2 regions of the Paenibacillus sp. FSL W8-0439 genome follow, and region 2 is predicted to be linked to the other one. Evidence: predicted binding sites of a transcription regulator. Region 2 holds the regulator's gene; the other holds the start of a gene.

Region 1 (7,812 bases), 4.9 Mb from region 2:
TTATCTGCAATGTTCAGCAGGTTGTCGATTACGTCGATTTTGTCTTTTACTTTGGAACCGCCAATAATGGCTGTAAAAGGACGATCTGGATTCGACAGGGCTTTACCAATAACAGACAACTCTCTTTCCATCAGCAAGCCGGAAACAGCCGGAAGAAGATGCGCGATACCTTCTGTAGAAGCATGAGCACGGTGTGCTGCACCAAAAGCATCATTCACGAAAATGTCAGCCAGCTCAGCAAATTGCTTCGCCAGTTCAGGATCATTTTTCTCTTCTCCTGGGTAGAAGCGTACATTTTCAAGCAATAGCACATCGCCGTTTTTCAGTTCAGCCACTTTCGCTTTAACAGCCTCGCCAACTGCTTCGTCCACCTTAACAACAGGCTTATTAAGCAGTTCTGACAAACGCACACCAGCAGCAGTCAGACGCATGGATTCAACAACTTGACCCTTTGGACGTCCAAAGTGACTCGCCAAAATAACCTTTGCACCTTTTTCAATCAGGTAGTTAATGGTTGGCAAGGTTTCGCGAATACGCTTGTCATCGGTAATTTTACCATCCTCAACCGGAACGTTAAAATCTACACGAACAAACACCCGTTTTCCATTCAGTTCTATATCACGTACGCTCTTTTTGTTCATCTCCATATTCCTCCGCACCCTTATAATTTTACGAAACAGGAATTTAAGGCACATTTTGATATATAAAGAGCGGAAACAATAACACCTGTTTCCGCTCTATGATGTTGCTCGATAAGGAATTCTTATTTAGCCAATTTAGCGAAGTATTCCAACGTACGGATCAATTGTGCAGTGTAGGACATTTCGTTGTCGTACCAAGCTACAGTTTTAACCAGTTGTTTGTCGCCAACAGTCAGAACTTTAGTTTGAGTTGCATCAAACAGGGAACCAAAAGTCAGACCTTTGATGTCAGAAGAAACGATTTGATCTTCAGTGTATCCGTAAGTTTCAGGATCGGAAGCTTCTTTCATCGCTGCGTTGATTTCTTCAGCAGTTACGTTTTTCTCCAGAACTGTTACCAGCTCAGTCAGGGAACCTGTTGGTACTGGAACACGTTGAGCTGCACCATCCAATTTACCTTTCAGCTCAGGGATAACCAGACCGATTGCTTTAGCAGCACCAGTAGTGTTAGGAATGATGTTTTCAGCTGCTGCGCGAGCACGACGGAAGTCACCTTTAGCATGTGGAGCATCCAAAGTGTTTTGGTCGCCAGTGTAAGCGTGAATTGTAGTCATCAAGCCTTCAACGATACCAAATTTGTCTTGCAGTGTTTTAGCCATAGGAGCCAAGCAGTTAGTTGTGCAAGAAGCACCGGAAATTACAGTTTCAGTTCCGTCCAGAATTTCATGGTTTACGTTGTAAACGACAGTTTTCATGTCGCCAGTAGCTGGAGCGGAGATAACAACTTTTTTAGCGCCGCCTTTCAAATGTTTCTCAGCAGCTTCTTTAGTTGTGAAGAAACCTGTGCATTCCAGAACGATGTCTACGCCCAGGTCTCCCCAAGGCAATTCTTCAGGGTTACGGTTAGCCAAAACTTTAACTTCTTTACCGTTTACTTTGAAGAAACCGTCATGTACTTCTACTTGTCCTTGGAAAGTACCTTGTGTTGTATCATATTTCAACAGATGTGCCAGCATTTTGGAATCTGTCAAGTCGTTAATTGCTACTACTTCAATACCTTCTACGTCTTGAATACGGCGGAAAGCAAGGCGTCCAATACGTCCGAAACCGTTAATACCAACTTTAACTGTCATGAGTGAGTTCCTCCCAAAGTTCGTTTAGTTTAGTTTTATATATTCAAGACAGACCCGAAAGCCTGTCAAGACAACACAATTAAAAAACCTTATCAATCTCTTAAATAACGGCTTACAATCTCGGCAGCAGCGCCTTCGTCGGTGACAAGAATGTCTTCCTGTCCGAAACGCAATACTGCATGAATAGCAGCAGCCTTGCTCTTGCCTCCAGCCACACCTAACACCGTCTCCGTACGCCTGATGTCCTCCAAACGGAGTCCGAGCGTCAGCATTCTGTGAACAACGACGCCGTCTTCGTTAAAATAATAACCAAACGATTCGGCGACCGCACCCTCATTGCTGATCTGGGCAAAGGTTTCAGGGTCAAGCTTGCGTCTGTGGGCCATTGCTATTGCGTTGCCTATCCCGTGAATGATAATACGACTCTCTCGAATCAGGCTTAATATATCCTGAATATTCGTATCCTCAAGCAAGGAGTTGTAAGCATGATTGCTGAGCAAATCCGGTACATGGAGCAGACGGTATTGAGCGCCGACCTTGCGAGCCATCGTGGAGGCAATTGTATTTGCCTGCATTTCCATGCTCTCTCCCAAACCCCCGCGTGCCGGTACAAACCATCCGCCCTTAAGCGGGCCGTTAGCAGGTAATGCCAGTTGTTCCGCCACATCTGCAATCGTCGTGCCACCTGTTACAGCGACCACGTCCTCGTCATCCATAACACTCAGCAGCGCCTTTGCGCCAGCACGGCCCAGCTCCTGCTTCGCTAACGGTGAAGCATCCGAATCCCCTGGAACGACAACCACCTTCCTCAAACCGTAGGCTTGACGAATCTGATCCTCCAATTGGGACAGGCCGAACAAGTTGTTCGCGATCGGCTCCAGCTGTTCCAGCAGATCCAGTCCTGCTTTGCTCACCTTCATGCCCACACTCTCAATCTCAATTAGCCCTTGCGCTTTAAGGAGATCAGTCTCAGCGCGCAGTACGCGCTCGGTCATATCCAGTGAAGCTGCCAGTGTTCTGCGTCCGATAACTTCGGACAGCATAATCTGATGCAGGATCGTGTACCTTTTTTTCAAAACATCCATGAGGTCGGGCAGAAGCTGCTTCTGTATTTCTAATATCTTTCGCATGCTTTCCACTCCCGCACACTTCTAAGTTCTGTCTCTATGCTATATCTCTAACTGGTCTTAAAATGTCCCGGGATAACTTTTTAAGTCCCACGTATATCTTACCCAATATTTGCTTCACATGCAAGTCTATCTGAACCTATATTTCTCAACTTTTTATGTGAATATGCGCACGTAATAAAAGCTTGCAATTCAATGCCGTATATCATATAATCATCTTTGTTTCCAATTAATTAGTTGGTTGCTTGTAATGATTCATCTTTGCGCCCGTGGTCCAACGGATATGACGTAGGCCTCCGGAGCCTGAGATCGAGGTTCGATTCCTCGCGGGCGCGTCGTTTTATACGATTGGCTAAATGTTCCATATGATGTTTTTAACCAAAAAGAGCGCTAAGCGTTCTTTTTTTTAATCAATAGTTTGACTTTCTTTGACTTTTTGTTTGAAATTGTTTATCATGTGGTTAATACGGTAACAGTTTATAAATAGGGATGTGTATTCGGCATATCCACCAAATCCACTAACGATTTAAGGGAGGTTTTTTGACGTGAGCTATGTTCCTATGGTAGTAGAACAAAGTAACCGCGGCGAACGCGCCTATGACATTTATTCCAGACTGTTGAAGGATCGCATTATTTTGTTGGGCTCGGACGTCAATGACGTTGTAGCCAACTCAATTATTGCCCAAATGCTGTTTTTGGCTGCTGAAGATCCTGAAAAAGACATTCACTTGTATATTAACAGCCCTGGCGGTTCCATCACAGCTGGTATGGCCATTTTCGATACGATGCAATACATTAAACCTGACGTATCTACCATTTGTGTAGGTATGGCTGCTTCCATGGGTGCTTTCTTGCTGAATGCAGGTGCCAAAGGTAAACGTTTTGCCTTGCCAAACAGTGAAATTATGATTCACCAGCCACTAGGCGGTGCACAAGGACAGGCAACGGATATCGAAATTCGCGCCCGTCGCATTCTGAAAATGCGTGACAAGTTGAACCGCATTCTCGCAGATCGCACAGGTCAACCACTGGAACGCATCGAAAAAGACACAGACCGTGACTATTTCATGTCCGCTGATGATGCCAAGGAATACGGTATTATTGATAAAGTGTTAACTAGCTCCTCTCCAGAAGGTGTATAAGAAAAGTGGTTTTCTTCTGAATAGCTGGTAAATAAAAAGGCTGCCTCGGATTTTCGTATTCGGTAGGCAGTCTTTTTTATTTACTATTAATTTTCAATATATAACTAATCCAGATTATTGATTTTGTCCCGCAAAAGGCTTACCGCCCTGAGGCAGCAGTTGAGCGAACGAGTAAGTAAACTCCGGAATTCCATAAGCGTATGGCGCATAATCATACAAATCAAACACGATGGTTACTCCACTGTTGGTCACATAAAAATTCTGATCTGCGGCCAACTCTTTAAATTTCTCAAACCCTTCGCCAGCCTGGAGCGCATCAATTTTTTTCTTCAAATCAGTATTCAGGAACTTTTTATAGTTAGGATTTGCCTTCAATACATCAGACAATTGCAACTGCTTACCATCAGCAAGCGAGAACGTATATCCTTTACGTGCCGTCATACCGTGTGCGCCACCTGTATACGAGTAGTCCTGCATAATCACACTTAGAATACCGTCCTTATTATAGGCAATTGCAAAATCATTTTCGAAATCATACGGTCTTTCTGCTGTAACCTCTCCCTCTGCCACCATCTTTTTGCCTGCTGCCAATACTGTCTCTGCATGCTTTTTAAGCACATTATTAATGGCCTGTTGAGCCTCAGGATTCAGCTGGCTGCCGCTGATTTGCGGATACTTAATCTTATAGGATACCTTTGCATTACTCGAAGCTGGAAGCGTCTGAGATGCAATTGTGATCGGATTTAGCTGGCTTTTACTCAATGTTACTGTTTTCTGAGTTGCATTCCACTGCGCATCGATACCCAGATAGTCTTTCAGCAGACTCATAGGAATATATAGCTTCCCGGCGATCATTTTGGCATCCATGCTGCGCGTGTTGATCCCGTTCACATTGGCATAGGCATCCGAGGAGGAGACCACGATATAGAGCTTGTTGTACCCGCTCCCCACTGTATATGTCCCTTCCTTGGTGTCATAGCTCACCGGAATTCCCAAACTATCACGCAGTGCTGCCACTGGAATCATTGTGTTCCCGTTCACTTGTACACCTTTAGCGGCCAACGTTTTACCATTCCATTGGATGGCGATCCCGGGTTGCTGTGTTGTCGCTTGCTGCTGTTTGGTCGAAGCTGCCTCAATATAGGAAACGGGAACGACCGCAACCCCTGCTAAGATTCCCGCTGCCAGCAGTGCTGAGCCCCATTTTTTCGTATGCTTGTTCATCGTAAGTATTCCTCCTATTGTGAATCTGTATTATCTATGTGTTTTGATCACTTTTCTTATTATATCTATACCCCATTGTATGTAGTTTACAATCTGTACACTCACTGATTTCAATCTGTACACCTAACAGCCATTAGCTATGACAGACTCATTACAAAACGGTTTCAATAGACAAAAGAAGCCAACAAGTCACCCTGCAATGTTGCAGGCGCTTGCGGCTCCGTTTTAATGGTCTATACTAGTTCATCTCATATTGGGCAGACACTTGGACTTTCACCGTTACTTGGCCCGACTGTATCTCTGTTCCGCCACTCATATCCATGAGCGCTTTGGACATGGCATTCTCACGTTGTGTGAAAACCTGAGCTTCCCCGCCATCTACTGTCACATTCACCAGAGCCCCTAAGCCGCGTTTAGCTGATTTTGCTACGGCACTGGCTTTGGATTGAGCGTTATCCAACGCTTTTGCAATAGCAGCTTCTTCATAAGAAGAAGGATTCTCTACGGAAAACTGTATATTATCTACGTTGTTTGCACCGGAGTTTGTAGCCTCATCCAGCAGCTGACCAATTTTGTCCAAGTTGCGATATTTCACTGAAAGTGTATGGTTAGCAATGTAGCCTTTGAGCTTCTGTCCTTCCTTCTCGTTATAGGTATAGTTAGGTTGTACAGAGAACTGGCTTGTCTGAATATCGTCTGCACTGATACTCCATTTTTCTTTTAACAGCTGTGTGACCTTGTTTATTTTCGCAGCATTAGCTTTTTGAGCAGCAGCAGCAGTATTTCCTTCCGATTGCACCCCAATGGAGAGATAAGCGATGTCTGGCTTAGCCATTATTTCACCACTTCCACTCACGTTAATTACACCATTCGCCGTCGTCGCCGTTGCAGCATAAGCGCGATCAGCCCCCGTCCACAGCCCTCCTGCTACTCCTCCAGCTAATAATGCTCCTGCAAGAATTGCTGTGCTTACTGTTTTTGTCCAAACTCTCATCGTACTCAACCTCTTTCTTGAAAATGTTTGTACCTTCCAGACGGAAAAAACGGTAAAAGGTTGCAGTCAAGCGGTATAAATTTCCGAAACAAGGCATACCACAGGGGTTTTAATTATTTGTAGCTTGGACTTAATGCGGTGCTATATTCAAATAAATATACATCAATAGCTTAATGGTGGGACGGGTTGAATGCTTTTCTCTGGATACAAAAAAAGCCCCCGAGGGGGCTTTCACTAAGAGTACATCATATCACAAAGCAGATGTTCGTTTATTGATTTTCCAGTTCAACCTTACTAACCAGACTTACTAAAGCGTTTACAGCCTGTTCGGCGTCCGCACCTTCGGCACTAATATTGATTTCAGTACCTGTACTGATGGCGAGGCTCATAATACCCATGATGCTCTTGGCATTAACCTTTTTGTCTTCTTTTTCCACAAAAATTTCTGATGAATATTTATTCGCTTCCTGTACGAACAACGCAGCAGGTCTGGCGTGCAGTCCTGTTTTCAAGCGTACGACTACTGGATGTTTTGACATGTCAGCTTACCCCCTCATCAAATAAATCTGGACGCTATTTACTCCATTTTATTTATCACATTATAACATTAACCCGGGACAGACACTAGAAAAAAAACTAAAAAAACCGGGGCTAAGAGCCCCACAGACCCTTTTTTACGGAATCAGGCCGTTTTCCCCCCTGATTTTGTCAGCCATCTCATCAATTTTGCGAAGTCGATGATTTACACCCGATTTACTCACGACCCCTTTGAGCATTTCCCCGACTTCTTTCAAATTCAAATCGGGATGAGCGAGTCGAATTTCTGCCACTTCACGCAGCTTATCCGGCAAGGTCTCCAAACCAACTTCCCTCTCCAGCAGCTTGATATTCTCAATTTGCCGGACAGCGGCTCCGATCGTCTTGTTCAAATTCGCTGTTTCGCAATTAACAATACGGTTTACGGAATTGCGCATATCGCGCATAATGCGTACATCCTCAAACTTGAACAAGGCTTGGTGCGCCCCAATGATACTGAGCAGCTCAATGATCTTCTCGCCTTCCTTGATGTAAAGGATAAAGCCTTTTTTTCGCTCAATACAGCGGGCGTTGAGATGAAACTCATTAGCGAGATCAACTAACGCCTGACAATGCTCCTCATACATCGAAGAAATCTCAAGGTGGTAAGACGACCCCTCTGGATTATTCACAGAGCCACCTGCCATAAAGGCACCCCGCAAATAAGCCCGCTTACAACAGTTTTTCCGAATGATATCACGATTAATCCCGTCAGTGAACAAGAAACCTTCTGAGACAATATAAAGCTCCTTTAGCAGCTCTTGTACACCATTGGGGATACGGACAATATACACATTATTTTTTTTCAAGCGCATTTTTTTCCGTACAAGCAGTTCGATGTGAAGTTGAAAATGCTTTTTGATCAAGGAGTAAATCCGCCTTGCAATCGCGGCATTTTCTGTGGACACGTCCAATATCACCCTTTTATTCGACAGTTGTACGGATCCGAGCATACGTATGAGCGCAGACAGTTCC
Region 2 (7,812 bases):
TGAGGCTGGTGTGTAGGCAAATCCGCACATCGTGAAGGCTGGGCTGTGATGGGGAGCGAAAATTATAGTAGCGAAGGTCATGATCTCAGACTGCCAAGAAAAGCCTCTAGCCAGGAGAAGGTGCCCGTACCGCAAACCGACACAGGTAGGCGAGAAGAGAATTCTAAGGCGCGCGGAAGAACTCTCGTTAAGGAACTCGGCAAAATGACCCCGTAACTTCGGGAGAAGGGGTGCCTCGGTAGGGTGAATAGCCCGAGGGGGCCGCAGTGAAAAGGCCCAAGCGACTGTTTAGCAAAAACACAGGTCTGTGCGAAGCCGCAAGGCGAAGTATACGGGCTGACGCCTGCCCGGTGCTGGAAGGTTAAGGGGAGTGGTAAGCCTTCGGGCGAAGCTATGAACCGAAGCCCCAGTAAACGGCGGCCGTAACTATAACGGTCCTAAGGTAGCGAAATTCCTTGTCAGGTAAATTCTGACCCGCACGAATGGCGTAACGACTTGGGCGCTGTCTCAACGAGAGATCCGGTGAAATTTTAATACCTGTGAAGATGCAGGTTACCCGCGACAAGACGGAAAGACCCCATGGAGCTTTACTGCAGCTTGATATTGAATTTGGGTACGATCTGTACAGGATAGGTGGGAGCCGTTGAACCTTGAGCGCCAGCTTGAGGGGAGGCATCCTTGGGATACCACCCTGATCGTATCTAGGTTCTAACTTGGTACCGTGATCCGGTACGAGGACAGTGTCAGGTGGGCAGTTTGACTGGGGCGGTCGCCTCCTAAAGAGTAACGGAGGCGCCCCAAGGTTCCCTCAGAATGGTTGGAAATCATTCGAAGAGTGCAAAGGCAGAAGGGAGCTTGACTGCGAGACCTACAAGTCGAGCAGGGACGAAAGTCGGGCTTAGTGATCCGGTGGTACCGCATGGAAGGGCCATCGCTCAACGGATAAAAGCTACCCTGGGGATAACAGGCTTATCTCCCCCAAGAGTCCACATCGACGGGGAGGTTTGGCACCTCGATGTCGGCTCATCGCATCCTGGGGCTGAAGTAGGTCCCAAGGGTTGGGCTGTTCGCCCATTAAAGCGGTACGCGAGCTGGGTTCAGAACGTCGTGAGACAGTTCGGTCCCTATCTGTCGTGGGCGTAGGAAATTTGAGAGGAGCTGTCCTTAGTACGAGAGGACCGGGATGGACGTACCGCTGGTGTACCAGTTGTTCCGCCAGGAGCACCGCTGGGTAGCTATGTACGGAAGGGATAAGCGCTGAAAGCATCTAAGCGTGAAGCCCCCCTCAAGATGAGATTTCCCAGTATGTAAGACCCCTTGAAGACGACGAGGTAGATAGGTTGGGGGTGGAAGTGCAGTAATGCATGGAGCTGACCAATACTAATCGGTCGAGGGCTTATCCTAAAGATAAGACGCAATGAGTTTCGGATCCAGTTTTCAGGGTGTAACCTTGAAAGTATGTAGAAGTACATACGACAAGCGTATGGCGATTCATTCACACAATCTGTGATGAACCGAATAACCTTACGGAAGAATTTACGGTGTAAATTCATGTTTGGTGGCGATAGCGGAGGGGTTCCACACGTACCCATCCCGAACACGACCGTTAAGCCCTCCAGCGCCGATGGTACTTGGACCGCAGGGTCCTGGGAGAGTAGGACGTTGCCAAGCAAAAGTGAAAAAGGATGATACCCTCAGTGAGGTTATCATCCTTTTTTTATGCATTTTGTGGATGGACACCTGATTCTAAGGTTGACAGAGGGAAGAGGCTTTGCGACACTCTAAGTGCGTATTTTTTTAAAGGTCCAAGTATACGAGCGAGGTGACGAAGTTATGGAGATCAGACAATTACAACGTGAGGAATTTGAAGCAGCTATAGGATTATCCCAGTATGCTTTTCAGTTTACAATGACCCCGGAGGATCTGGAGAAAGCCAAGAAGAAATTCAAACCAGAACAAACATGGGGGATATTCGACGGACCTGACTTGAACGCTAAACTGACTTTGCTACCACTACAGGTATACATACATGGTCAGGTTTTTGATATGGGAGGCATTGCTGGTGTGGCAACGTGGCCGGAAAAGCGTCGCGGAGGTATGGTTTCACGTTTGTTGACGCATGCGCTTGAAGAAATGAAGACCGCAGGACAAAGCCTTTCTTTTCTGCATCCATTTTCTTTTGCCTTCTATCGTAAATTTGGATGGGAAACGTATACTGAGTACAAAAAATACGTCATTCCAATTGATAAATTCCCTGCTAAACTTAAAACAGAAGGTATAGTCAAACGGGATATCAAAAATATTTCAGAACTAGACCAAGTGTATCAATCGTATGCTTCACGTTACAATGGTACGCTGGTACGAGATAAGGCATGGTGGCAGGAACGGATTTTAAATGAGAATTATCGAACTGTAGTATATTACACAGATGCAGGCGATCCTCAGGGATATGCACTATACAAAATAGAAGATAAACAGTTAAATTGTGATGAGTTGGTATATGAAAATGAGACGGCACGTCGGGCTTTGTGGACTTATTTTGCAAACCATGACTCAATGATAACCCAAGGTAAATTTATTTACGTTCCAGCAGATGACAATCTGCCTTTTTTACTCGATGATCCGCGAATTCAACAGGAAACGGTGCCTTATTTTATGGGGCGTATTGTGGATGCTGTTGCTTTTGTAGAGAGATACCCTTTTGAGCAGATTGGAGAGGAAACAAGTTTAACCTTACATCTGACAGATCGGTATGCTCCTTGGAATGAAGGAGTATGGAGATTAACGATTACTACGGAGGGGCAAGGACATCTGGCAAGAGTGGATACAAGTAATTTGCCTGAGAACGATACAGTAGCTGACTTGGAACTGGGAATTCAGTCATTAACAACTTTAATGCTCGGCTACCAGCAAGCTGATAACCTGTTTAATTGGGGGCGCATTGAAGGAAGCAGTGAGTCTGTGGCTGCACTTAAACGTGTAATACCAACAAAACAAACGTTCCTATTGGATTTTTTCTGATAAAGGCCCAATTAGATTTTCTTAATGCCCAACTCTTTTTAACCAAATTGGATGTGGGATATCATAATTATTCAAAGCTCTTTCCATAATGGGAAGAGTTTTTTTTATTCTATGGTATAAAACGTAATTAGATTGCGAAAAATGGTATTGACCCCTTGGCAAAAATGAAATTTGTGCTATAATACGAATATAGTCAAAGAAAGTCAAAGTCAATCAGAAACAGTGTGAATCTACAGAAGTATAGCAATAACGACATGATTTGCGTATAGTTAGGAGCTGCTTCTTATGGACAGAAGAGAAGTGTATGATTTATCGCAAATAAAGGTCACACTAGAAACGAAACGGTACAATTCCAATGGATGTAGAACAGGCAATAGCCTGAATACAGCTTAGATTCGTGACTATACCGTTTGGTTAAGTTCAATATACGGCGGACTCTGTGGAGCGTGAAATGTACTTGAATACTTGCGTTTCCGTTAGTGGAGGATGATGAAATGCGCAATGTTTCCGACATTATTGAACAATATTTGAAGAGCATGCTGCTGGAAAGTCCCCAAGGCTTAGTGGAGATTCAGCGCAATGATCTGGCTGACCGCTTTTCCTGCGTACCGTCGCAAATTAATTATGTAATTAGTACCCGGTTTACGCTGGAAAAAGGTTATGTGGTGGAAAGTAAACGCGGTGGTGGAGGTTATATTCGGATTCAGCGAATTCAATTGCCTGCACAGCATGCGATCCATACACACCTTCATCAGAGCATCGGGGAGGAAATTAGCCAATCGGCAGCAGAAGGATTGATTTATCAGTTAGAGGAAGCTCATTTTTTAAGTAAAAGGGAAGCGGGTCTAATAAAGGCTGCTTTATCAAGAGATACATTATTGCTGAAGCTTCCCTATCGTGACCAACTGCGAGCAAGATTGCTTAAGGCTATGCTGATCTCGTTGCTGGCGGCCAAATAGCTAGTATCCATTAACCAGTGAATAGAGATTTGCAATTCAGATGTAGGGATTTGTAAAAATCCTGACGTTGAAGGAGGTGCTTTTATGCTGTGCCAAGAATGTAATATGCGGCCGGCAACTTTGCATTTCACCAAAATTGTGAATGGCGAAAAGACAGAGTTTCATATTTGTGAGACATGTGCGAAGGAAAAAGGGGAGATGATCCCTGGAACACCTAATGGCTTTTCGATTCATAGCTTGTTGTCGGGGATGTTGGATTTTGACTCCAGCACAAAGAGCCAGTCTTCAGGTCACAGTGTTCCCCAAAATCTACAATGCAAGGATTGCGGTATGACTTATACACAGTTTAGTAAGCTAGGACGTTTTGGATGTCCATCATGCTATCAATATTTTGATAGTCGCCTGGACCCTCTGTTCAAGCGTGTGCATGGTAGTACGAGTCATGTTGGGAAAGTTCCGGTCCGTACTGGAGGCCGATTAAAGGTTAAACGGCAAATTGATGATTTGAAAAAAGAGATGCAACAACACATTGTACAGGAAGAATTCGAATCAGCTGCTGAGCTTAGGGATCAAATCAGAAAGCTTGAAAAAGAAATGACTGAAGAGTAAAGTTTGTGAAGAGTAGGAGGGAATGCGTGATGCCCAATATCCGATTTACGGAAAAGCCGCTAAGTGATTGGATGCGTGGTGATGCTGCGGATTCGGAGATTGTCATTAGTAGCCGGGTAAGAATTGCGCGTAACTTGCAGCATCTGCCTTTTCCCATGCTTGCTACCAATCAGCAGTCGGAAGAAGTGCTTCAACGCTTAACGGATATCCTTCAGTATGATGATTTGCGTCGTTTTGGTACTTTTCATACCTTGAAAATATCCGAGTTGGATGAGATCGACAAACAGGTACTGGTTGAGAAGCACTTGATTAGTCCTAATTTGGCGAACGAATCTCGCAACGGTGCTGTGTTGATTAGTGATGATGAATCAGTTAGTGTTATGATAAATGAAGAGGATCATCTGCGTATTCAGTGCTTATATCCGGGATGTCAGGTTAGAGAAGCTTGGGAACGTGCTATGGTCATTGATGATGCATTTGAAGCGCATGTTGATTATGCATTTGATGATCGGAGAGGTTTTCTGACCAGTTGCCCGACGAATGTCGGCACAGGTATGAGAGCTTCGGTGATGATGCATTTGCCCGCATTGGTCATGACTCATCAAATCAATCGTATATTGTCCGCTGTTTCACAGGTGGGTCTTACAGTTCGGGGTATTTATGGTGAAGGCAGCGAAGCAGTTGGGAATTTGTTTCAGGTATCCAATCAGATTACCTTGGGACAAACCGAAGCGGAAATTATCGAGAATCTGCATGGCGTGGTGCTGCAAATTATAGAGCATGAACGTTCTGCCAGAGAACGATTGATGAATGAATCCATGCTGCGGATTACAGATCGGGTGATGCGTTCATTCGGTATTTTGTCATATGCAGCAGTTTTGGATTCCAAGGAGGCTGCACAGCGGTTGTCCGATGTACGTCTCGGTGTAGATTTGGGAATTTTGGAGCGTCCTTCCATTGCAGCGATGAATGAGCTTAATGTGATGACGCAACCCGGCTTTTTACAAAAAAGCTTTGGGGATAAAATGAATACCGGTGAGCGCGATATGTACCGGGCGAAGCTGATCCGGCAAAAATTAGGCACAACCCTTTAATATATAGAATGAACTGAAATACACACTGTGGAGGTGCAGGATATATGATGTTTGGAAGATTTACGGAACGTGCACAGAAAGTGCTTGCCTTGGCCCAGGAAGAAGCTGTTCGATTGGGACACAACAACATTGGCACAGAGCACATTTTGCTAGGACTCATTCGTGAAGGTGAAGGAATAGCAGCGAAAGCCTTAATCGGTTTAGGGCTGGGACTGGAAAAAATCCAGGATGAAGTGGAAACACTGATTGGACGCGGTCAAGAGCAACCGACGAACATTGCCTATACTCCACGTGCCAAGAAAGTCATTGAGCTGTCTATGGACGAAGCACGTAAATTGGGTCATACCTATGTAGGTACCGAGCATATTTTGCTAGGCCTTATTCGTGAAGGTGAAGGCGTAGCAGCACGTGTACTGAACAACCTGGGTATCAGTCTGAACAAAGCGCGTCAGCAAGTGCTTCAATTGCTCGGCAGCAGCGAGGCGGTTTCCAGCCATCACGGTGCTCCAGCTAATGTCAGCACGCCAACTCTGGACAGTCTGGCACGCGATCTGACGGCTTCTGCGAAGGAAAATAACCTGGACCCCGTTATTGGGCGCAGCAAGGAAATTGAGCGCGTTATTCAAGTGCTCAGCCGTCGTACAAAGAACAATCCTGTTTTGATCGGTGAACCTGGGGTAGGTAAAACGGCGATTGCCGAAGGATTGGCACAAAAAATCATAGCGAATGAGATTCCCGAAACGTTGCGCGACAAACGCGTAATGACACTCGATATGGGTTCTGTAGTAGCAGGTACTAAGTATCGTGGTGAATTTGAGGATCGCTTGAAGAAGATTATGGACGAGATTCGTCAAGCTGGAAATATCGTATTGTTCATTGATGAGCTGCATACGCTGATTGGTGCTGGTGGAGCGGAAGGCGCAATTGATGCGTCCAACATCCTGAAACCTGCTCTGGCACGTGGCGAGCTGCAATGTATCGGTGCCACCACGCTGGATGAATACCGCAAATATATTGAGAAAGATGCTGCTTTGGAGCGTCGTTTTCAACCTATAACCGTGGATCAACCTTCTCCAGAAGAAGCGATTCAAATCTTGTATGGTCTGCGCGACCGTTACGAAGCGCATCACCGTGTAAAAATCACTGATGAGGCTATTGAAGCTGCAGTAAGATTGTCAGATCGTTATATTACGGATCGCTTCCTACCGGATAAGGCTATTGACCTTATTGATGAAGCGGGCTCCAAGGTAAGGCTGAATTCCTATACAGTACCGCCAAACCTGAAACAGCTGGAAAACCGTCTGGAAGATATCCGTAAGGAAAAAGATTCAGCGGTACAAAGCCAGGAGTTTGAAAAGGCAGCTGCACTGCGCGATACAGAGCAAAAAATTCGTGAAGAGCTGGATGTCACTAAAAACCAATGGAAAGAACAACAGGGGCGTACAGATTCCGAAGTTACACCAGAGGATATTGCTCAGGTCGTTGCCATCTGGACTGGTGTCCCAGTCAGCAAGCTGAAGGAAGAAGAAACACATCGTTTGCTGAATATGGAGCAACTGTTGCATGAACGGGTGATTGGGCAGGACGAAGCTGTTAAGGCAGTAAGCCGGGCGATTCGCCGGGCACGCGCCGGTCTGAAAGATCCGAAACGTCCAATCGGCTCCTTTATTTTCCTCGGTCCAACTGGAGTTGGTAAAACAGAGCTGGCACGCGCCTTGGCTGAATCTATGTTTGGTGATGAAAATGCGGTTATCCGTATTGATATGTCCGAATATATGGAGAAACACTCCACATCCCGTTTGGTAGGAGCGCCTCCAGGATACGTAGGATATGAAGAAGGTGGCCAACTGACTGAAAAGGTACGTCGTAAGCCTTACTCTGTTGTGTTGCTGGATGAAATTGAAAAAGCACACCCAGAAGTATTCAATATTCTGCTGCAAGTGTTGGAGGATGGACGTCTGACGGATTCCAAAGGACGTGTTGTTGACTTCCGTAACACACTCATCATCCTAACATCCAACGTTGGTGCACAGGCAATCAAACGTAACTCCACGCTTGGTTTTACAGCTGTTGTGGACGCTGGGGCGGATTACGATAACATGAAGGGCAAAGTGATGGATGAACTGAAG

What was found. Region 2 encodes CtsR, which represses protease genes until heat stress. Its sites were predicted from a motif close to ATGGTCAATAAAGGTCAAACA; they were not measured.
Region 1: clpP (ATP-dependent Clp endopeptidase proteolytic subunit ClpP) is a predicted target of CtsR. The motif match lies at 3,317-3,337, and genes of this name have one in related genera.

What each region holds. Positions count from the first base shown of each region.
Region 1 is NZ_JBBPAK010000001.1:205,946-213,757, reverse strand. It holds gene MKX36_RS00940 (phosphoglycerate kinase) at 1-641, opposite strand, end outside; gene gap (type I glyceraldehyde-3-phosphate dehydrogenase) at 764-1,774, opposite strand; gene MKX36_RS00930 (sugar-binding transcriptional regulator) at 1,867-2,904, opposite strand; tRNA gene MKX36_RS00925 (tRNA-Arg) at 3,165-3,236, shown strand; gene clpP (ATP-dependent Clp endopeptidase proteolytic subunit ClpP) at 3,447-4,043, shown strand; gene MKX36_RS00915 (PdaC/SigV domain-containing protein) at 4,158-5,267, opposite strand; gene MKX36_RS00910 (SIMPL domain-containing protein) at 5,506-6,261, opposite strand; gene MKX36_RS00905 (HPr family phosphocarrier protein) at 6,531-6,800, opposite strand; gene whiA (DNA-binding protein WhiA) at 6,936-7,812, opposite strand, start outside.
Region 2 is NZ_JBBPAK010000001.1:5,144,244-5,152,055, reverse strand. It holds rRNA gene MKX36_RS22260 (23S ribosomal RNA) at 1-1,404, shown strand, start outside; rRNA gene rrf (5S ribosomal RNA) at 1,555-1,671, shown strand; gene MKX36_RS22250 (GNAT family N-acetyltransferase) at 1,834-3,021, shown strand; gene MKX36_RS22245 (CtsR family transcriptional regulator) at 3,516-3,980, shown strand; gene MKX36_RS22240 (UvrB/UvrC motif-containing protein) at 4,065-4,589, shown strand; gene MKX36_RS22235 (protein arginine kinase) at 4,619-5,683, shown strand; gene clpC (ATP-dependent protease ATP-binding subunit ClpC) at 5,728-7,812, shown strand, end outside.